Regions from separate parts of the Rhizobium sp. RU35A genome, predicted to be linked through region 2. Evidence: riboswitches for the same ligand, from Rfam matches in the RefSeq annotation. Region 2 holds a riboswitch; the other holds the start of a gene.
The links. Region 2 has a riboswitch for FMN ahead of ribB (3,4-dihydroxy-2-butanone-4-phosphate synthase). Riboswitches for the same ligand answer to the same signal wherever they lie in the genome.
Positions count from the first base shown of each region.

Region 1: it holds a riboswitch for FMN, as region 2 does, so the genes downstream of both, F3H95_RS00425 (DMT family transporter) here and ribB (3,4-dihydroxy-2-butanone-4-phosphate synthase) in region 2, are expected to answer to the same signal.

Region 1 is NZ_FTMR01000001.1:56,287-67,774, reverse strand. It holds gene F3H95_RS00455 (cytochrome P450) at 1-324, opposite strand, end outside; gene F3H95_RS00450 (GGDEF domain-containing protein) at 423-1,676, opposite strand; gene clpP (ATP-dependent Clp endopeptidase proteolytic subunit ClpP) at 1,925-2,554, shown strand; gene clpX (ATP-dependent Clp protease ATP-binding subunit ClpX) at 2,841-4,121, shown strand; gene lon (endopeptidase La) at 4,466-6,886, shown strand; gene hupB (DNA-binding protein HupB) at 7,082-7,357, shown strand; FMN riboswitch at 7,530-7,688, shown strand; gene F3H95_RS00425 (DMT family transporter) at 7,815-8,717, shown strand; gene F3H95_RS00420 (NAD-dependent epimerase/dehydratase family protein) at 8,855-9,874, shown strand; gene F3H95_RS00415 (hypothetical protein) at 10,243-10,455, shown strand; gene F3H95_RS00410 (hypothetical protein) at 10,452-10,685, shown strand; gene F3H95_RS00405 (AAA family ATPase) at 10,669-11,488, shown strand, end outside.
Region 2 is NZ_FTMR01000004.1:146,891-158,378, reverse strand. It holds gene F3H95_RS11315 (ABC transporter substrate-binding protein) at 1-560, shown strand, start outside; gene F3H95_RS11310 (iron ABC transporter permease) at 557-1,582, shown strand; gene F3H95_RS11305 (ABC transporter ATP-binding protein) at 1,579-2,358, shown strand; gene F3H95_RS11300 (Lrp/AsnC family transcriptional regulator) at 2,370-2,849, opposite strand; gene F3H95_RS11295 (aminotransferase class V-fold PLP-dependent enzyme) at 2,948-4,396, shown strand; gene katG (catalase/peroxidase HPI) at 4,521-6,740, opposite strand; gene F3H95_RS11285 (LysR substrate-binding domain-containing protein) at 6,921-7,859, shown strand; gene ribB (3,4-dihydroxy-2-butanone-4-phosphate synthase) at 7,937-8,581, opposite strand; FMN riboswitch at 8,711-8,860, opposite strand; gene cydX (cytochrome bd-I oxidase subunit CydX) at 9,018-9,134, opposite strand; gene cydB (cytochrome d ubiquinol oxidase subunit II) at 9,159-10,322, opposite strand; gene F3H95_RS11265 (cytochrome ubiquinol oxidase subunit I) at 10,328-11,488, opposite strand, start outside.

The DNA.
Region 1 (11,488 bases), on a different contig from region 2:
CGGCGGCTCGATTTCCAGCAGCGAGTGGCGTTCGGCGAGATCGAAGTTGGCGGTATGGGCGGCGGGCTCGGGAAGGCCCAGCTCTTCGCGGCTGGCGATATGCAGGATCTGCCGGCCGAAACGACGGTCACGCAGAAGCGCGTTCACATGGTCGTAGCCGCAGAAGAACCACTGCTTCTGCTCCTGCCAGTAAAAGGTCGGGCAGGCTGCATGCAGCGCGGCGTAGGTCCGGTTCGGATCGCCGTAGAAGGCGGGATTGCGGGCGTCCAGCGAGACCGTGCGGGTGGAGGGATCAATCGTGAGGAAATCAGGCAGCTGTGTCATACCCGATTGGGTAGGATATCTTGCGCGCCAAGAAAAGCGGGTTTTGACATCCGTCCCTGTGACCTGCCGTCGCCGGCGTGCTGCACCTTTACCGGTCGTCAGGCCGAAAGCGGCGGCAGGGGCGGAAGCGGAAAGGAGGTAACGCTGGTGTCCTGGCCGGACGTTTGTGGCGGCTCCTCGCGCGGCTGGCCGTCACTGACGCGGTAGCTCGCCTTGCCGTCGTGCAGCACGGTTGCATTGCGGCCTGCAGCCTTGGCGGCATAAAGTGCGCGGTCGGCATTCGACAGCATATCGTCCACCTCCGCATCGAGGATCGAGGAGACGGTCACGCCGCAGCTGACGGTGGCGATGATAATCCGGTCTGTGCCTGCAAGGCCGATCCGCTGGCGCATCAGCGACAGGCGGATGGCCTCGATGATGCCGACGGCTTCCGCCGGGCTTGCCACATGCAGCAGGCAGGCGAATTCTTCGCCGCCGATGCGGCCGAAGATGCCGCGCGTGCCGATGCATTCGATGGACGAGCGGCAGAAGGCGATGAGCACCGCATCGCCGCCCTTGTGGCCATAGCGGTCGTTGATGCGCTTGAAGTGATCGAGGTCGAAGACGGCCAGCGCCAGCATCAGCTTTCCGGCCGGCGGACGGGCGCGCATGGCCTGGACCTGTTCCAGAAAGCCACGCCGGTTCAGCACGCCGGTCAGCGGATCGGTGACGATCAGCTGCTGTAACCGACGCTCCGTGCGGGACATCAGAAGATGCGCACCAAATAATATTCCGGACACCAGACAGAATATGTTGATGACCGTATAGAAAAAGCCGTTGGGGATTTCGCTGAATGTTTCCGGCCTGACGAACAGGCAGGCGATGCCGGTATAGATCATCAGCAGGCTCTGGACGAGTGCGATGCACGCAAACACCAGACGCCCGTTGCGCGGCGGCAGCTTTGGTTCCGCCAGCACATAGGCAATCATGCCATAGCCGAGAGCGGAGATGCACTGGAACAGGAAGACGCGCATCCAGAAGGTGGACGCGAAGAAGGGAAAATGCATGCCGATCAACCAGATCGTCACGGGCGTCAGCAGCCAGACGGTGGACTTGCGGTCGTCGTAATGGCGCACGCCGGCTGCCCAGCAGGATAGCGCCAGCGCCTGAAAGCCGTTGCCGACAACGATCGACAGGTAATCCGGAATCTCGCCGCGCAACCCCACCAGCGCTGCACCGAGCGCATTGGCGGCAAATCCCAGCGACCACGCCAGCACGACCGTCTGGCGGCGATCATTGGCCCACATGGCCAGCAGCAATACTGAAAGCGTTGCCGCCTCTACCGCCCAGAGTAGCAGTGCCGTCTTCAGCACGTTGTCAGATCTCCGAATTATGCTTTGGAAGCAGTAGCACGGCTGCAACCATATAAAGAAGCCCTTATCATAAAAATCGGATTTTGCTCCGTTTGCGAATTGTTAGCTTCATGCGGCACGGATTAAGGATATCCTCCGGGCCGTCTTGAAGTACGGGGCCGCAACACTCTATGTAGGGAGTTGACCGATTTGTAGACGATTCCTGGCGCGGCAACGCCGTCGGGCGCCCGATGAAACAAAGGAACACCATGAGAAATCCCGTTGATACCGCCATGGCCCTGGTGCCGATGGTTGTGGAGCAGACCAATCGCGGCGAGCGGTCCTACGACATCTACTCGCGCCTTCTGAAGGAGCGTATCATTTTCCTCACCGGTCCGGTGGAAGATCATATGGCCTCGCTCGTCTGCGCGCAGCTGCTCTTCCTCGAGGCCGAGAACCCGAAGAAGGAAATCGCGCTCTACATCAATTCGCCGGGCGGCGTCGTGACCGCCGGCATGTCGATCTACGACACCATGCAGTTCATCAAGCCTGCGGTGTCGACGCTGTGCATCGGCCAGGCCGCCTCGATGGGTTCGCTGCTGCTGGCCGCCGGCGAGAAGGGCATGCGTTTTGCCATGCCGAACTCGCGCATCATGGTCCATCAGCCGTCTGGCGGTTTCCAGGGTCAGGCGTCGGATATCGAGCGTCATGCTCGTGACATATTGAAGATGAAAAAACGCCTGAACGACGTTTACGTGAAGCACACCGGTCGCACCTACGAGGAAGTTGAAAAGACCCTCGACCGCGACCACTTCATGGATTGCGACGAGGCGCTGGCATGGGGCGTGGTCGACAAGGTCCTGACCTCGCGTCTTGAACTGGAAGGCGGCTCCGCCTGATGATGCGGAGCAACATGCCTGCCGTCACCCCGTTGTGACCGAGAACGGGGCTTTCATCTGGCGGGCAACGCGCTAATAGTTCATATTAAGGCTGTGTTGAATTATTATGACATAGCATTCGGTCGAAACGGGGTTTCGTTGCCACCGGATCGGGGACGGGTAACATCCCACCGGTAGAGTATCCCCGGTAGCGAAGCGGGCAGGTGTCCGGAAGGACCCTGCCAGCCGGCAAGAGAAGGATCCGCGCCTGGGTGACGGGCGAGCGGTGTGCTGGAAGGGAAGTGATATGAGCAAAGTCAGCGGCAGCAACGGCAGCGACTCCAAGAATACGTTGTATTGTTCGTTCTGCGGCAAGAGCCAGCACGAAGTCCGCAAGCTGATTGCCGGACCGACGGTGTTCATCTGCGATGAATGCGTCGAATTGTGCATGGACATCATCCGCGAGGAGAACAAGAGCTCCATGATGAAGTCGTCCCGCGATGGCGTTCCCACGCCGCAGGACATCATCAAGGTGCTGGATGAATATGTCATCGGCCAGAAGCAGGCGAAGAAGATCCTCTCCGTCGCCGTGCACAACCATTACAAGCGTCTCGCCCACGCCTCCAAGAACAGCGATGTCGAACTGGCAAAGTCGAACATCATGCTGGTCGGCCCGACGGGCTGCGGCAAGACCTACCTGGCGCAGACGCTGGCGCGCATCATCGATGTGCCCTTCACGATGGCCGATGCCACCACGCTGACGGAAGCCGGCTATGTCGGCGAGGATGTGGAAAACATCATCCTGAAGCTGCTGCAGGCCGCCGACTACAATGTCGAGCGTGCGCAGCGCGGCATCGTCTATATCGACGAAGTCGACAAGATCAGCCGCAAGTCCGACAACCCGTCGATCACGCGTGACGTGTCGGGTGAAGGCGTGCAGCAGGCGCTCCTGAAGATCATGGAAGGCACCGTGGCCTCGGTTCCGCCGCAGGGCGGCCGCAAGCATCCGCAGCAGGAATTCCTGCAGGTGGATACCACGAACATCCTGTTCATCTGCGGCGGCGCCTTCGCCGGTCTCGACAAGATCATCTCGGCGCGCGGCGAGAAGACCTCGATCGGCTTTGCCGCTACCGTCAAGGCGCAGGACGACCGCCGCGTCGGCGAGGTGCTGCGCGAGCTTGAGCCGGAAGATCTGGTGAAGTTCGGCCTCATCCCGGAATTCATCGGCCGTCTGCCGGTGCTCGCCACCCTGGAGGATCTCGACGAGGCAGCCCTCATCCAGATCCTGTCGGAGCCGAAGAACGCGCTCGTCAAGCAGTACCAGCGCCTGTTCGAGATGGAGGAAGTGGAACTGACCTTCCACGAGGACGCGCTCCGCGAGATCGCCAAGAAGGCGATCATCCGCAAGACCGGTGCCCGCGGCCTGCGCTCGATCATGGAAAAGATCCTGCTCGACACCATGTTCGAGCTGCCGGCGCTGGAAGGTGTGCGCGAAGTGGTGATTTCGGAAGAGGTCGTGCGCGGCACGGCCCGCCCGCTCTACATCTATGCGGATCGCCAGGAGGAAAAGGCCAACGTGTCGGCCTGATCCAAAGCCTTTCGGACAAGGGAGCCGCGGTTCCCCTGTCCCCTGTTTGGACGGGGTTGCTGCAATCCTGTCCGGAACGGCTGGACCGGTCTCCGCAGGACGGAGCCGGTCTTTTTGCCCCCTGGGTGCCCGGCGGTGTCGGCGCGATGATCCGGGCAGCATGACGGCGTCCAGTCACGCGTAAGCAATCCGCGTTAAGTCTCTGGCCTTGGGCCGCATCTGTCCGGCGTTGGCGTGCGCAAGGCTTGAAAACCCCATTCAAAACCTCCACGTTGGGGAGGACAGAAAGACCCGGATCGATTTCGGGCCGTCTCCCGCAAGCGGGACGAGTGAAAGGAAATGACATGACGAATACAGCGTCTGCGGCACCTGGCGGTGATACCTATCCGGTTCTGCCCCTGCGCGACATTGTGGTCTTCCCCCACATGATCGTGCCCCTGTTCGTCGGCCGCGAAAAATCCATTCGCGCCCTGGAGGAAGTCATGGGCTCCGACAGGCAGATCATGCTTGTCACCCAGATCAATGCCGGCGACGACGATCCGGCGCCGTCCGCCATTCACAAGGTCGGTACGGTGGCCAATGTCCTGCAGCTTCTGAAGCTGCCCGATGGCACGGTGAAGGTTCTGGTCGAAGGCCGCGCCCGCGCCAAGATCGATACCTACACGTCGCGCGAGGATTTCTATGAGGCGACCGCGAAGGTCCTCGCCGAGCCGGAAGAGGATTCCGTCGAGGTGGAGGCGCTGGCCCGCTCCGTCGTCTCGGAATTCGAGAACTATGTGAAGCTCAACAAGAAGATTTCGCCGGAAGTGGTGGGCGCCGCCAGCCAGATCGACGACTATTCCAAGCTTGCCGATACGGTTGCCTCGCATCTCTCCATCAAGATCACCGAGAAGCAGGCGATGCTCGAAACGGTGAGCGTCAAGATGCGCCTCGAAAAGGCGCTCGGCTTCATGGAAGGCGAAATTTCCGTCCTGCAGGTGGAAAAGCGCATCCGCTCGCGCGTCAAGCGCCAGATGGAGAAGACCCAGCGCGAATACTATCTGAATGAGCAGATGAAGGCGATCCAGAAGGAACTCGGCGAGGGCGAGGACGGCCGCGACGAGATGGCCGAACTGGAAGACCGCATCTCCAAGACGAAGCTGACCAAGGAAGCCCGCGAAAAGGCCGAGGCGGAACTGAAGAAGCTGAAGCAGATGAGCCCCATGTCGGCGGAAGCCACCGTGGTGCGCAACTATCTCGACTGGCTGCTCACCATTCCGTGGAACAAGAAGTCCAAGATCAAGGCCGACCTCAACAATGCCGAAAAGATCCTCGAGCAGGATCACTACGGCCTGGACAAGGTCAAGGAACGCATCGTCGAGTATCTCGCGGTGCAGGCGCGCGCCACCAAGATCAAGGGCCCGATCCTGTGCCTCGTCGGCCCTCCGGGCGTCGGCAAGACCTCGCTCGCCCAGTCGATCGCGAAAGCCACCGGCCGCGAATATGTGCGCATGGCGCTCGGCGGCGTGCGTGACGAGGCCGAGATCCGCGGTCACCGCCGCACCTATATCGGTTCGATGCCCGGCAAGGTCATCCAGTCGATGAAGAAGGCGAAGCGTTCCAACCCGCTCTTCCTGCTCGATGAAATCGACAAGATGGGCATGGATTTCCGCGGCGATCCGTCCTCGGCCCTGCTCGAAGTGCTCGATCCGGCGCAGAACTCCACCTTCATGGATCACTATCTGGAAGTGGAATACGACCTGTCGGACGTGATGTTCATCACCACGGCCAACACGCTGAACATTCCGGCCCCGCTGATGGACCGCATGGAGATCATCCGCATCGCCGGTTACACGGAAGACGAGAAGCGCGAGATCGCCAAGCGGCACCTGCTGCCCAAGGCCATCAAGGAACATGCGCTGAAGCCGGAGGAATTCTCCGTCAGCGACGATGCGCTGATGGCGGTCATCCAGCAGTATACCCGCGAAGCCGGCGTGCGTAACTTCGAACGCGAACTGATGAAGCTCGCCCGCAAGGCGGTGACCGAGATCATCAAGGGCAAGACCAAGACGGTGGAGGTCACGGCCGCCAACATCCATGATTATCTCGGTGTTCCGCGCTTCCGCCACGGCGAGGCCGAGCGCGAGGATCAGGTGGGGGTTGTCACGGGCCTGGCCTGGACGGAAGTCGGCGGTGAACTGCTCACCATCGAAGGCGTCATGATGCCCGGCAAGGGCCGCATGACCGTCACCGGCAACCTGAAGGAGGTCATGAAGGAATCGATCTCGGCAGCTGCATCTTACGTCCGCTCGCGCGCCGTCGATTTCGGTATCCAGCCGCCGCTGTTCGACAAGTCGGACATCCACGTGCATGTGCCGGAAGGGGCAACCCCGAAGGACGGCCCGTCGGCTGGTATTGCCATGGCCACGGCCATCGTCTCCATCATGACCGGCATTCCGGTCTCCAAGGATGTGGCGATGACGGGCGAGGTGACGCTGCGCGGCCGCGTGCTGCCGATCGGCGGCCTGAAGGAAAAGCTGCTGGCGGCTCTGCGGGGCGGCATCAAGAAGGTTCTGATCCCGGAAGAGAATGCCAAGGACCTGGCGGACATTCCGGACAACGTGAAGAACAACATGGAGATCATCCCGGTCTCGCTGATGTCGGAAGTGCTGCAGCATGCGCTGACGCGCCAGCCGGAACCCATCGAATGGGACGGCACGGTGGAAACGCCGGTCATTGCGACCGTGGAAGGCGTCGATGATGCCGGGGCCTCTCTGGCCCACTGAATGATGACAGCCTGTGTTGTATCCACAGGCCGAAAGCAAAAAGGCCGGCGTTTTGCCGGCCTTTTTTGTGAAAACTCGCTAAAGCCCCTTGTTTTTCAGGCGATCGCGGCGCTTTTGAGTGTCCGAAGGGGTCGTCGAAATCAGAGTCGCCCCCGACAGATCCATGTATGTGAAACCATTGAAAGGGGTGGAAACATGAACAAGAACGAGCTGGTCGCCGCAGTGGCTGAAAAGGCTGGTCTCTCCAAGGCTGATGCAGCTTCGGCTGTCGACGCCGTGTTCGAGACCGTTCAGTCGGAACTGAAGAACGGTGGCGACATCCGTCTTGCCGGTTTCGGCAGCTTCTCCGTATCCCGCCGCGAAGCTTCGAAGGGCCGCAACCCGTCGACCGGCGCTGAAGTCGATATTCCGGCTCGCAACGTTCCGAAGTTCTCCGCCGGCAAGGGCCTCAAGGATGCCGTCAACAGCTGATTGCTGTGACGAAGACAAGGCCACGCCGCGCTGCGGCGTGACGGTTCAGGGCCCGGCGGCAGCGTCGGGCCTTTTCTCGTTTCGGCTACCCGCCTTCGGATTTGAAGATGTACCATCGGCGCTTGCCATTCCCCGCCCGCTGCCCTAACCATGGGCATGCCGGTTTTTCCGGCAGCGTTCTCGGGGCGGGGTGAAAATCCCCACCGGCGGTAGGCAACCCGGAAAGGGGTCGCAAGCCCGCAAGCGCCCGTGCCGATCTGTCGGCGTGGGGTCAGCAGATCCGGTCGAACTCCGGAGCCGACGGTTACAGTCCGGATGGAAGAGAGCGGGGAAGGGCGGCATCGTCGGATGCGCGCCTGTGTCTTGCCGTTTCCGCGGCCGGCGTTGCAGTGCCGTTTGGCCTGGCTATCCCCGTCGTCCTGATCGCGTCACAGGGTCGGACAGAAAAGGGAATGGCATGAACAGTTCGAAAGCCGCATCACTGATCCGCTCGCGGGCCGTTGTGGGCGCCGTCTACATGGTGCTGGCAGGCATCACCTTCGCCCTGGTCAATGTCGCGACCCAGCGGCTGGCCATGACGCTTGCCTTTCCGGCGGCCTCCACGGCCTTCTGGCAATATGGCTTTGCGCTCGTCATCTCGCTGCCGCTTTTGCGCCGTCTCGGCCTGTCTGCCATGCGCACCCGCTATCCGGGGCGGCATGTGGTGCGGGTTGCGCTCGCGGCACTCGGCGTTCAGGCCTGGATTACGGGGCTTGCGACGGTGCCGATCTGGCAGGCGATTGCGCTCGTCATGACCTCGCCCTTCTTCGTCATTGTCGGGGCGCGGCTGTTCCTCGGCGAGACAGTCGGCCTGCACCGGTGGCTGGCAACGCTGACGGGCTTCGTCGGGGCGATGATCATCCTGCAGCCGTGGTCGGACACGTTTTCTGCGGCGGCGCTGCTTCCGGTGCTCTCGGCCCTGCTCTGGGGCGGTTCCTCGCTGATCATGAAGGACCTGACGCATCACGAGGCACCGGAAACCGTGACCGTCTGGCTGCTGGTGCTGCTGACGCCGATCAATGCAGGCCTGGCACTGGCGGAAGGCTTTGTCCTGCCGTCCGGCGCAGCACTCTGGCTGCTGCTTGCTGCAGGCCTGTTGACGGCGCTGGGGCAGTATCTGCTGACGCTCGCCTACAACGCGGCGGATGCCGCCTATGTCCAGCCCTTCGATGATCTGAAGCTGCCGCTCAACGTGATCGCGGGCTGGCTGGTCTTCGGCTATGCGCCGAGCGGCTATCTCTGGCTCGGCGCACTGCTGATTCTCTCCGCATCGCTGGCGCTGATGCTGAAGGAGGCGCGGGCGGGGGACGCCGGCGCCTGAGGCAGGCCAGACCTTCGCAAGCTATCGGGAATGTCGCCTTCGCAGCCCCGGTCCGCAAAAGCCGGGCCGCATGAGGTTGCAATGGCGGCGGGAATGCTTTTCTATCCGCCGCCACGACAGAGGGAGACAGACCTGACATGCATTACCTTCTCACGGGAACCGCGGGCTTCATCGGCTTTCACCTTGCCCGCCGTCTGCTGGAGGAGGGGCATCGGGTCACCGGCTTTGACGGGATGACGCCCTATTACAATCTGCGCCTCAAGGAAGCCCGCCACGCGGCGCTGGCGCAGTTCCCCGCCTTCCGCCCTGTCATCGGCATGCTGGAGGACCAGCGCTTGCTGGAGAGCACGCTGGAGGAGGGCGTGCCGGACGTGATCATCCACCTCGCGGCGCAGGCGGGTGTGCGCTACAGCCTGGAAAATCCCAAGGCCTATCTCGATTCGAACCTCGTCGGATCCTGGAACGTGCTGGAACTGGCAAAAAACGCCGGTGTCAGCCACCTGATGCTCGCCTCCACCTCATCCGTCTACGGCGCCAATGACAAGATTCCCTTTGGCGAAAGCGACAAAGCGGATGAGCCGCTCACTTTTTACGCGGCCAGCAAGAAGGCGATGGAGCTGATGGCGCACAGCTATTCGCATCTCTACCGCCTACCGACCACCGCCTTCCGTTTCTTCACCGTCTACGGCCCCTGGGGCCGGCCGGACATGGCGCTCTTCAAATTCGTCAAGGCGATGCTGGAGGACGAGGAGATCGAGATCTATGGCGAGGGCCTGATGAGTCGCGATTTCACCTATATCGATGATCTCGTCTCGGGAATCATTGCGCTCTCGCATATCGCGCCGAACGAATCGAATCGCGTTACCGCCGCCGGCGTCTGCGATACGCTGTCCCATCAGGCGCCGTTCCGCGTCGTCAATATCGGCGGCGGCCAGCCCGTCGGTCTCATGGATTTCGTGAAAACCATCGAAAAGGTGCTGGGCAAGCCCGCGCGCCGGAAAATGCTGCCCATGCAGCAGGGCGATGTGCCACGCACCTATGCGAGCCCCGATCTCCTGATGGCATTGACGGGGCGGAAGCCTGAAATCGGGCTGGAAGAGGGCGTCAGCGCCTTCATCGACTGGTATGTCGATCATCGCGCTGCGCTGCAGCTGTGAGGCGTCGCAGCGCCCCGTCGTGTCACGACAGGGATGTGTTCTGTGGAATGCGCCGGTTAAATGGAACGGTCACGTGTTCTCGTGACAGCAACGTGACGTCAATCTGCCGCCCGACCCCGTTCTAAAGATAACGGCGGTCGCGTTCCGATGGCGCTTGTGCCAGAGGCGGGGCGGGGTGTCCAGAACTTGTTGGGGAGGCGTCTCCGCCGTCCCGGCAATCGCTCTGCAGGCCACCCCGTTTAAGGATTGCTTCTCTCCTCAGCGAGCCCTGGCCGAGCAAGCGGTGAGCGGATGAGGGGCGTCGGGACCTACCCGTCACAGACACCGGCTGGACAGACAATATACGGGTCACTCGCCGCATCGCGCACTTGGAGCGCCTGAGCGTCAAAGACAAAGGAGCGAAGAAAAAAATTATAAAGGGGAAGATGGTGGGCGATGAGAGCCCGCTATTTGTGAGATTTTCCGGCAGTTTATGGGATTTCGAGACACAGAAAAAAGTTAAATCATTTCCGTGTCGCTCTGTTGGTGGTGTCTCGGCTCTTGAAACCCCTTCGGTGATGCTCGGAGCGGTCTTTTCATGACCCCCAAGCGCCCTCTTCAAAACACATTCCGTCTTGATCCCCGAAGGATCAAAGATCCTGCCGAGCTTCGCCGTCTCGCGAGGAACGCGAACTTTGTTCGCATTCTGGCAGGCAAGCGCGGCATGAGCGCAATCACAATTTGCGAGAAATTTCGCCTGCCAATCTCGGAAGCTATTCAGATACGCGACAGCGCCAACGAATGGAGGCGCAGCTGTGAGAAAGCGCAGTGAGGCAAACATTCGGGAGCTGGGGCCTCTCGCTGATCTTGCGGCCGGGGAAGCCAGATCGGCGGTGCTGAACGGTGTGCCCTCAATTGCGGCCAAGGTGTTGGCTGAGAGGAGTGCGCATGATGCCGAGATCGTCATGGAAACTCTCAGGGCGTTCCTTGAGAGGCAAGGCGCGGCCGGTGCAAAGGTGGTCTTTGAGGTGTTCAAAAATTGTCGCGTCGGCGGGGTGCCGGGCGATGTCCTGTACCTCGACAGGCAGTGGAATGCCGTTAACAGCCTGTCAGCGATAAACCCTGCGAAGAGGCCGGATGCGAGCGGCGACTCGCAACAGTCCTCGCCGCAGGAAATCGATATTTCTCGGCTGTTCGGAGAAAGCTCCTCGTCGGGGCAGAAACTCGTCGCGGCAACGCCTTACATCTGGACTGATCCTGCAGATATTCCGAAGCGTCCGTGGCTATACGGTCATCTGCTGGTCCGTGGTTTTGTGACGGTCACGGTTGCGCCTGGCGGTGTTGGCAAGAGTTCTCTGGCGAAAGTGGAGGCCTTGGCTATGGTTACCGGCCGGCCGCTGCTGGAGAAGCGGCCGGTTGCCCCCCTGAATGTTTGGTATTGGGGGCTTGAAGATCCTGCCGACGAATTGCAGCGCCGAATTCAGGCCGCGTGCGAACATTATGACATATCGGCCGATGATCTGTCTGATCGGCTGTTTGTCGACAGCGGCAGGATGCAGGGTCTGTGCGTCGCCCATTCCGATGCGAAGGGCAGAACGCTTGTCAACAAGCCAGTCATTGCCGCGCTGGCACAAG
Region 2 (11,488 bases):
GCGATGGCGTGCGCGTCGAGGCCTTCACCATGGACCTCGTCTATCAGGAGATCCGCGATCTCGCCGCCATCTTCGATGTGCAGGATCGCGGCGAGGCCGTGGTGGCGGAGCTTAAGGCCCGCGAGGCGGCGGCCCGTGCGAAGGTTGCCGCGGCGGGCAAGGGCATCTCGGCCGTCTTCTGGTTTTCCAGCGCCAAGCTTGCCACCGATCCCTTCGTTGCCGGCCGCAACGGCGCGCCGGGCTATATCATGCAGGCGCTCGGCATCCGCAACGTGATCGACAGCGACGAGGAATGGCCGACGATCGGCTGGGAAACCATTGCCCGCGCCAATCCGACCCTGATCGTGGCCGCCAGCATGGACCGCCGCCGCTTTCCCGCCGATGACATCGCCGTCAAGCGGGACTTCCTGAAGACCGATCCGGTGACCAGCCTGATGCCGGCGGTGCGCGAGGGCCATGTGGTGGAACTCGATGCCCAAACGATGAACCCGACAGTGCGCACCATCGACGGCATCGAGGCGCTTGCCGACGGCATTGCAAAATCGGGCCTTGGCCGGTGACGGTGAGGCGCCTGTCGACCCGCGCGTCCTTCACGCTGGCTGCGGTGGCTCTTCTCGCCACCGCCCTCTGGCTGGGGGCGGCGATCGGCGAAACGGCCATTCCCCTCGACGTGGTGGCAAAGACGGTGGCGAACCGGCTGTTTCATGCCGCCTATCCGCTCGATCCCATCGATGAGGGCATCGTCTGGAGCTACCGGCTGAGCCGGGTGGTGGTGGCCGCCTGCTGCGGGGCGGCGCTTTCGCTGTCGGGCGTGGTGCTGCAGTCGCTGCTGCGCAATCCGCTGGCGGATCCCTACGTGCTCGGCATTTCCGCCGGCGCCTCCACGGGCGCCGTGTCGGTCGCGATCCTCGGCATCGGCGGCGGGCTGGTCGGCCTGCCGCTCGGCGCCTTTGCCGGTGCGCTGATCGCCTTCTGTCTTGTCAGCCTGCTCGCCTGGCGGGCCGGAAGCGGGGCGGCGGCCATCATTCTGGCGGGCGTTGCCGGCTCGCAGCTGTTTCATGCACTGACCGCCTTCGTGGTGACCAAGGCCGCCAATGCGGAACAGGCGCGCGGCATCATGTTCTGGCTGCTCGGCAATCTGTCCGGCGTGCGCTGGCCGGATGTGACGCTGGCGCTGCCGGCGGCGCTGGTCGGCCTCGCGCTCTGTTTCTCGCAGGCCCGCGCGCTGGATGCCTTTGCCTTCGGCCGCGATTCCGCCGCCTCGCTCGGCATTGCGGTGCGCCGGACCTATGTTCTGCTGATCGGCGTGACCGCGATGATGACGGCGGTGATGGTGGCGCTGGTCGGCTCGATCGGCTTCGTCGGCCTTGTCATTCCGCATGCCACCCGCATGCTGGTGGGTGTGCGCCACGGCGTGCTGCTGCCGGCGTCCGCCATCGTCGGCGCCGTGTTCATGATTCTTGCCGATATTCTCTCGCGCATCATCGTGCCGGGTCAGGTGCTGCCGATCGGCGTGGTGACCGCCCTGTTCGGGGCGCCGGCCTTTGCCGTGATCATGAGCCAGAGGAGGACGCGGCTGTGAGGCTTGCTGCCAAGGAGGTGACCTGGGCGGTCGGCCCCGCCACCATCGTCGATGGCGTATCGCTCTCGGCCGAACCCGGCGAATTTTTCGGCATCATCGGCCCGAACGGTTCTGGCAAGACGAGCCTGATCGCCATGCTGGCGGGCTTACGCCGCCCGCGCCGCGGCACGGTGGAACTGGACGGTGTGCCGCTCTCCGCCCTGTCGCGCCGTCATCTCGCGCAGAAGCTGGCGCTGGTGGAGCAGCAGGCCGAGACGGCTGAGCGGATGAGTGCGCGGCAGGCCGTCGAACTCGGCCGCACGCCCTATCTCGGCCTCGGCCAGCCCTGGTCCGAACGCGATGACGCGATCGTTGCGCGTGCGCTGGCGCAGGTGGACATGACGCATCTGGCCGCCCGCAGCTGGCACACGCTGTCCGGCGGCGAGCGCCAGCGGCTGCACATTGCCCGGGCGCTGGCGCAGGAGCCGCGCCTTCTGCTGCTTGACGAGCCGACCAACCATCTCGACATCCGCCACCAGATCGGCATTCTCGATCTCGTGCGCCGGCTGGACCTGACGGTGATCGCTGCGCTGCACGATCTCAACCACGCCGCCCTGTTCTGCGACCGCATCGCCGTGATGCAGGCCGGCCGTCTCGTGGCGCTCGGAACGCCTGTGGAGGTCCTGACCGAGCGGTTGATCGCCGAGGTGTTCGGCGTGGAGGCCGCGGTGGAGCGTCAGGAAAATGGCACCTGCCATATCCGCTTTCACGCCACGGCCGGCGCCCTTTCCGGCTGACGGGCGCCGGTTTAGAGCCGCGTCAGGTCCGTTGGCCGGTTCTGCATCAGCGCTTCCATCGAGAAGAAACCGGTGACGGTAGAAAAATCGAAGCCGGTGATCAGCTTCTGGTAGAAGGCATCATAGCCGCGCATGCCATTGGTGACGACCTTCAGGAGATAATCCCAGTCGCCACCGATTCTATAAAAGTCAACGACTTCCGGCAGCTTCTCCACGTGCTGCCGGAAGCTCTCCGCCCATTCGCGCGAATGGTGGCGGGTGCGGATCATCACGAACACGGTAAGATCCAGCCCCAGCGCCGGCAGATCGACGGCGGTCTGCGAGCCGCGGATCACACCCGCCTCCTGCAGCCGCTGCAGCCGGCGCCAGCAGGCATTTTGCGACAGCCCCACCTGTTCGGCGAGATCGCGCTGCGAGAGAGAGCCGTCGCGCTGCAGGGCCGTCAGCAGGCGTCGATCAATCGCGTCAATCTTGATGATTTTGTCGTTCATTTGACCCAATATTTGCCCGTTTCACGCAAAGATAGGAGATGAAGTCCCACCGGCGCAATGCCTATGCTGTCGAAGCGGCAAAAAAGGAAACGACACGCATGGCCACGGCAGATGGACAGATGACGGAGCTTCTGGCTGAGTTTCGCCAGCGCCTTCAGCGGGATGATATCATCGAGCATCTGCGCGCCGGCCTGATCGGCCAGCATGCCATGGTGCGCGGTCCCTTCGGCGACAAGCCGCTGGTCTATGCCGATTACGTGGCCTCCGGCCGGGCGCTGATGCAGGTGGAACAGTTCATCCTTACCGAGGTGCTGCCCTATTACGCCAACAGCCATACCGAAGCCTCCTGGTGCGGCGGCATGATGACACGGCTGCGGCGCGAGGCCCGCGCCGTGATTGGCCGTCTCTGCGGTGCTGATGCGGCCCATGCGGTGATCTTTGCGGGCTCTGGCGCCACCGCCGGCATCAACCGGCTGGTTTCTCTGTTCGGTGCGGCGAAAACATCCACCCGCGTGCTGATCGGCCCCTATGAGCATCATTCGAACATCCTGCCCTGGCGCGAGGCGGGTGCAGACATCATCGAACTGCCGGAAGGGCCGGAAGGTGGCCCGGATCGCGAGGCGCTCACCGAAACGCTGGCCGCCTCCCGCGGCTTCGATCAGGTGATCTGCTCCTTCTCCGCCGCCTCCAATGTCACCGGCATCGTCACCGATGTCGCGGCCGTGACCCGGCTGGTGAAGCGGGCCGGGGCGCAGATGATCTGGGACTATGCCGGCGGCGGCCCCTATCTGCCGATCGCCATGCGGCCCGCACCGGATGCCGAGATCGATGCCATCGTGGTCTCGCCGCACAAGTTCATCGGCGGCCCCGGTGCGTCCGGCATCCTGATCCTGCGCCGCGACGCCGTCGAGACCAGGACCCCCAGCTGGAGCGGCGGCGGCACGGTGAAATTCGTCTCCTCCACCGGCCATGACTATGCCGACAGCCTGGAGGCGCGCGAGGAGGCCGGCACGCCGAACGTGGTGGGCGATATCCGCGCAGCCCTTGCCTTCCTCGTCAAGGATGCGATCGGTGAGCACTGCATGGCGGCGCGCAACGCCGCACTGACCGCTGCGGCTTTCGCAGCCTGGCAGGATCACCCCGACCTGCAACTGCTCGGGCCCCGTGACGCCGGCCGCCTGCCGATCTTCTCCTTTCGGGTGCGCGATGGCGAAGGTGGCTTCGTGCACCAGCAGTTGGTGACCCGCATGCTGAGCGACCGTTTCGGCATCCAGGCCCGCGGCGGCTGCGCCTGCGCCGGCCCTTACGTGCACCGCCTGCTGGATATCGACGAAGCCCAGTCCGCCCGCCTGCGCACCGCGATCCTCTCCGGCGACGAAATGGCCAAGCCCGGTTTCACCCGCCTGAACTTTTCGGTGCTGCTGACGCCGGACAAGGTGGACTTCATCCTGAACAGCGTCAAACAGCTTGCCAGCGACGCCGGACAATTCCGCGCCGCCTACGGCTTCGATCCGGCCCGCGCGATCTTCTTCCCGCAGGCGGCGTGAAACACAGGTAGGTAGGCTGACAGCGTGTTGATGCGTCAACGTTAACGCGCGCGCTTCATGGTGCGCCATGTGAAAAAGCCCCCGGCTTGCACCGGGGGCTCTGTGGTCAAAACAGCGCCTGCCCTCAGGCCTTAAGGTCAAAACGGTCGGCGTTCATCACCTTCACCCAGGCGGCGACGAAGTCGCGGACGAATTTTTCCGCGTTGTCGGACTGGGCATAGACTTCGGCAAGCGCCCGCAGCTGCGAGTTTGAGCCGAAGACGAGGTCGACGCGGGTGGCGGTCCACTTCACCGCGCCGGTCTTGCGGTCGCGGATCTCGAACAGGTTTTCCGCCGGCGTCACCGGGGTCCAGCTATAGGCCATGTCGACCAGGTTGACGAAGAAGTCGTTCGTCAGCGTGCCGACGCGGTCGGTGAAGACGCCGTGTGCGGCGCCGCCGTAATTGGCGCCAAGCACGCGCAGGCCGCCGACGAGGACCGTCATTTCCGGCGCGGTCAGCGTCAGAAGCTGGGCGCGGTCGAGCAGCAGTTCTTCCGCCGAAATCGTGAACTCCGTCTTCTGGTAGTTGCGGAAGCCATCGGCGACCGGTTCCAGAACCGAGAAGGAGTCCGCATCCGTCTGTTCGGCGGTGGCATCGGTGCGGCCCGCGGCGAAGGGCACCTCGACATCGAAGCCGGCAGCCTTGGCGGCCTGTTCAACGGCGGCGGAACCGCCAAGCACGATCAGATCGGCGAGCGAAACCTTCTTGCCCGTCTGGCCGGCGTCAAACTCGGCCTTGATGCCTTCGAGAACCGACAGCACCTTGGACAGCTGTTCCGGCTGGTTTACCTCCCAGTCCTTCTGCGGGGCAAGCCGGATGCGCGCGCCATTGGCGCCGCCGCGCTTGTCGGAGCCGCGGAAGGTGGAGGCCGAGGCCCAGGCGGTCTGGATCAGTTCCTGCGCGGTGAGGCCGGATGCCAGAAGCTTGGCCTTGAGGGCTGCGATGTCGGCGGCATCCACCAGCGCATGGTCGACCGGCGGTACCGGATCCTGCCAGATCAGGTCTTCGGCCGGCACTTCCGGGCCGAGATAGAGAACCTTCGGGCCCATGTCGCGATGGGTCAGCTTGAACCAGGCGCGGGCAAAGGCGTCGGCAAAGGCCTCCGGGTTCTGATGGAAATGGCGCGAGATCTTCTCATAGGCCGGGTCCATGCGCATCGCCATGTCGGCGGTGTTCATGACGATCGGCACCTTCTTGTCCGGGTTTTCGGCGTCCGGCGCATGGTCCTTCTCGGCCAGGTTCCTGGCATGCCACTGCCAGGCGCCGGCCGGGCTCTTCACCAATTCCCATTCATAGCCGAACAGAACGTCGAAATAGCCCATGTCCCACTGCGTCGGATTCGGCGTCCAGGCGCCTTCCAGGCCGCTGGTGATGGTGTCGGAACCCTTGCCGCTCTTGTGGGTGCTGAGCCAGCCGAGGCCCTGGGCGGCAATGCCGGCCGCTTCCGGCTCAGGGCCGACATGGGCGGCATCGCCCGCGCCATGCATCTTGCCGAAGGTGTGGCCGCCGGCCACGAGGGCTACGGTTTCCTCGTCGTTCATGGCCATGCGGGCGAAGGTTTCGCGCACGTCACGGCCCGATGCGAGCGGATCCGGCTTGCCGTCCGGGCCTTCGGGGTTCACGTAGATGAGGCCCATCTGCACGGCCGCCAGCGGGTTTTCCAGAACGCGGTCGCCAGTGTAACGGCTGTGTTCCTTGTCGCTGGTGGCAAGCCATTCCTTCTCGGAGCCCCAGTAGATGTCCTCTTCCGGCTCCCACACGTCCGCACGACCGCCACCGAAGCCGAAGGTCTTGAAGCCCATGGATTCCATCGCGCAATTGCCGGCGAGAATCATCAGGTCGGCCCAGGAGAGCGCGTTGCCGTATTTCTGCTTGATCGGCCAGAGCAGGCGCCGCGCCTTGTCGAGGTTGCCATTGTCCGGCCAGCTGTTCAGCGGCGCAAAGCGCTGCGTGCCCGAGGTGGCGCCGCCGCGACCGTCTGCGGTGCGATAGGTGCCGGCGCTGTGCCAGGCCATGCGGATGAAGAACGGGCCGTAATGGCCGTAATCGGCCGGCCACCAGTCCTGGCTCTCGGTCATCAGGGCGTAGAGATCCTGCTTGACGGCGGCCAGATCCAGACCCTTGAAGGCCTTGGCATAGCTGAAGGCCGCATCCATCGGGCTGGAAAGCGCCGTGTTCTGGTGCAGGATGCGCAGGTTCAGCTGGTTCGGCCACCAGTCGCGATTGCCGCGCATGCTGAGGCTGGTTGCGCCATGGGCAACGGGACATTTGCCGCCCGCGCCTGCTGCCTTGGTTACGTCCATTTTAACCCTCCAAGAGTTGCTGTTCTCGTTGGCCATGGTCGGCCTTAAATGCGACGCCAGTGCGAAAGGCGCGCCGCGGGTGAAGAAAACCCGTCCCCGGATCTTCATCTTGAACAACCCTATCAAAAGGGTTCCATTAGTGTAATTAGTATTTGATGATTGGTTTGATAGGCTAGGGTTATGATCAGTCCCACGCTTCGGCAATTGCGCTATTTCGAGGCGCTCGCCCGCCACGGCCATTTCGGCCGGGCGGCGGAATCCTGTTCGGTCTCGCAGCCCGCGCTGTCGGTGCAGGTGAAGGAACTGGAGGAGATGCTGGGCGTGGAACTGCTGGAGCGCAGTTCGCGGCAGGTGCGGCTGACCGGTTTCGGCGAGGAATTCGTTTTGCGGGTGCGCGAAATCCTGCGGCAGGTGGACGAACTCGGCGATCTGGCGCGTGCCTCGCGCCGGCAACTGGTCGGGCGGCTTCGCATCGGCATCATCCCCACCATCGCGCCCTATCTGCTGCCGGCCATGGTGGCGGGGCTGACGCGCGACAATGACGCGCTCGATATCCACCTGCGCGAGACGGTGACGCCGAAGCTGATCGAGGAACTGCTGGACGGGCGGCTCGATACGGCAATCGTCGCGCTGCCGGTCTCCGAACCGCAACTGACCGAGGTGGCGCTGTTCGAGGAGAGCTTTCTGCTGGTGCGGCCGGCCGAAGACGCCGGAAAGCCGGTGCCGAACCGCGAGACGCTGCGCGAAATGCGCCTGCTGCTGCTGGAAGAGGGACACTGCTTTCGCGACCAGGCGCTGTCCTTCTGCAATATCGGCGCAGGCACTGTACGTCCCCGCGAACTGCTGGACGGCAGCTCGCTGACGACTTTGGTGCAGATGGTGGGCGCCGGCATCGGCATCACCCTCATCCCGGAAATCGCGGTCCCGGTGGAAACCCGCTCGGCACCCGTCTCCATCGCCCGTTTCGAGGACCCGCAACCCACCCGCACCATCGGCATGATCTGGCGCAAGACGAGCCCGATCGCGCCGCAGCTGTCCGGCATTGCCGAGGTGGTGCGGAGTTGCGCTGAGGCGCTGCGGCCGGCAGTCGTCGGACCGGGCGAGGAGACGCGGATCTAAAGGACCTTGAAGATCGTCCGCCCCATTTGGGCGGACGATCGGAACAATGCATCAGACCGTTCTAAGGTCGCATTCTGTCAGGCCGCTTCGAAAGCGCGGACCTTGGTCTTGGCGTCGCGGGCATCGAGATAGGCGATCAGGTCCTCGATGGCGATCAGCGGCAGCTTGTGGGTTTCGCAGAACTGCATGAGATCGGGCAGGCGGGCCATGGTGCCATCGTCCTTGGCGACTTCGCAGATCACGCCGGCGGGGAAGCGACCGGCAAGGCGGGCGAGATCGACGGCGGCTTCCGTATGTCCGGGGCGGGCGCGAACGCCGCCCTGCTTGGCGCGCAGTGGGAACATGTGGCCGGGGCGGGCGAAATCTTCCGGTCGGGATGTCGGGCTCACGAGCGCCTTCACGGTTGCAGCACGGTCGGCGGCGGAAATGCCGGTCGTCGTGCCGGGCAGATAATCAACCGAGACGGTGAAGGCCGTCTTGTGCAGTTCGGTATTGTTGGGAACCATCAGCGGAAGATCCAGCGCGTCGAGGCGCTCGCCTTCCATGGCCATGCAGATCAGGCCGCGGGCTTCCTTCATCATGAAGGCGATCTGCTGCGGCGTCACCGAATCGGCCGCGACGATGATGTCGCCTTCGTTTTCGCGGTCGTGATCATCGACGACGACGATCATTTCGCCTCGTCCGATCGCTGCGATCGCTGCTTCAATCGTAGAAAATTGCATGCACTTGGCCTTTCAAGGGTTCTGGCCGGAGAACCGGCCCTGTTCATGCGCAGCACAAGCGCTGCACCGTAAACTGCCCTTGGGCGAACAGGAACGAGATCGCCGCCTCGCTGGCGCGAGAGCGTCTCCTGCTGTCCTCTTCCATCCGGACTATACCGTCGGCTCCGGCCTCTCACCGGATCTGCTGACCCCGGCCGGTTTCCCGGTCGGGCGCTCGCGGGCTCCGGGCAAAGACCCGATACCGCCGGTGGGGAATTGCACCCCGCCCTGAGAACATTGGTAAGATAGGAAGAGGATCTGGCAAAATGCAAGCGTTTTTCTGATTTCTGTTCGCAGACGCACTGTCGTCATTTTGCAGATGCGTTGCCGTGCTACGGTGGCGAACCGAAAAAGGCCCGCGCGGGCGGGCCTTCGAGGGGCAATCGGGCGTGACGGGTCAGCGCTGATTGTCGGCGATGGTCTTTTCGTCTTCCTTCATTTCCAGCCACATCGCGTTCATCACGGCGAAGATGGCGGCGAGCGGGAGGCCGAGGATCCAGGCAAAATACCACATGGCAATCTCCTTGTTGGGCTTCGGTCAGTAGACCGAGTGGCTGTGTTCGGTGATGTCCTTGTCGGTGACCTTGCCCCACAGCACCTTGTAGACCCAGGCGGTGTAGGCAAGGATGATCGGCATGAAGATCACTGCGCAGACCAGCATGATGAACAGGGTGAGGTGCGAGGACGAGCTGTTCCACACCATCAGCGAGGATTTCGGATCGCTGGAGGAGGGCATGATGAAGGGAAACATCGTCAGCCCCACCGATGCGATGACGCCGAGGATGGCAAGCTTCGACACAATCAGCGTCGAGACCTCGCGGCGGGCGCGCAAGCCGAGGAAGGTCAGCAGGCCGCCGCCGATCCCGAGCAGCGGCGCGATGGCAATCCACGGACGCTCGGCATAGGCCGTGAACCAGCTCGCGGTGCGTTCCACCTGGAAGTAGAGCGGGTTCGAGGGGCCGTCGGTGACGTAATGACCGGCGATGCGGAAGCCTTCGATGCCATAGGCCATCCAGACACCGGCCAGCGCATAGGCGATGACGGCGACGAGGGCGGCAACCGAGCCGATGGCGCGGGCCCGCGCCTGCACCACGCCTTCGGCCTTGACGGTGAGCCAGACGGCGCCGTGCATGATCAGCATGCTGAGCGAGACGACGCCGGAGAGCAGCGCAAAGGGGTTCAGCAGGCCGAAGAACTTGGTGTACCAGGCCCCTTCATAGACGCTGTGCAGATCCGCCGTGAAGTGGAAGGGCACGCCCTGGATGACATTGCCGACGGCAACGCCGAACAGAAGAGCCGGAACAGCGCCGCTCGCAAACAGCGCCCAGTCCCAGGCATTGCGCCAGGTGGCGTCGTCGCGCTTGGAACGATACTTGAAGGCGACGGGGCGCACGATGAACGAGGCGAGCACCACGAACATGGCAAGGTAAAAGCCGGAGAAGCTGACCGCATAGAGGGGCGGCCAGGCGGCGAAGATGGCGCCGCCGCCGAGGATGAACCACACCTGGTTGCCCTCCCAGACGGGGCCAACGGTGTTGATGGCGATGCGGCGCTCCACGTCGCCCTTGCCGACGAAGGGGATCAGCGCGCCAACGCCCATGTCGAAGCCGTCGGTGACGGCAAAGCCGATCAGCAGCACGCCGAGCAGCAGCCACCAGATGATGCGCAGCAGTTCATAGCTTAGAAGTTCGTGCAGGATCATGGTCCTTACTCCGCGGGAATGGCAGTGGGGGCGGTGCGGGCAACGGGTGCCAGAACCTCCTGGCGGGCACGCAGCCAGTCATCGGTCTCGGCCACGTCGATGTAGGGGCCCTTGCGGATGTATTTCAGCATCAGGCCCATCTCGATGATGAAGAGCACCGTATAGAAGGCGATAAAGCCGAACAGCGTCAGCGCAAGCTCCGTGACGGACAGCGAACTGGCCGACATGGCGGTGGGCAGGATGCCGTCCACCGTCCAGGGCTGCCGGCCGAATTCGGCGACGAACCAGCCCATTTCGGCGGCAATCCACGGGGCCGGGATCATCACCACGGCAACCCACAGCGCCCAGCGCGGGTAGCGCATGCCGCGGAAGGAGGCACGGTAGAAGAAATAGGCCATGGTGGCGATGAAGCCGAAGCCGAGTACGGCCATGATGCGGAAGGCCCAGAACAGCGGCCAGACTTCCGGCACGGTGTCGTTGGCGGCCATGCGGATCTGCTCCTGCGAGGCCTGCAGCGGGTTGTCGATATACTTCTTCAGCAGGAAGGCGAAGCCGAGATCGCGCGAATGGGCCTCGAAGGTCTTCATCACCTCCGGCGGCGTGGCATCGCGCTGTTCGCGCACCGTCATCAGCGCCTCATAGGCGATGAGGCCGGAGCGGATGCGCCCCTCTGCCTGATTGACCAGCTGGTTGATGCCCGGAATGTCGGTGGTCAGCGAGCGGGTGCCGATCAGGCCCATCAGAAAGGGAATGTGGACGGCATAATGGGTCTTGCGCGCCTCCTGGTCGGGAAAGCCAAAGGCGGTGAAGGGGGCCGGTGCCGGTTCCGTGTTCCACATGGCCTCGATGGCGGCGAGCTTCATCTTCTGGCTATGGGTGGCCGAATAGCCCGATTCGTCGCCGAGCAGCACGACCGAGAAGGCCGAGGCAAGCCCGAAGGCGGCGCCAACGGTGATCGAGCGGCGGGCGAGCGCCACGTGCCGGCCCTTCAGCAGATACCAGGCCGAGACGCCGATCACGAAGACCGAGGCCGTGACATAGCCGGCGCTGACGGTGTGCACGAACTTTGCCTGTGCCACCTCGTTGAACAGCACTTCGTAAAAGTCCGTCATCTCCATGCGCATGGTCATGGGATTGAACTGCGCCCCGACCGGGTTCTGCATCCA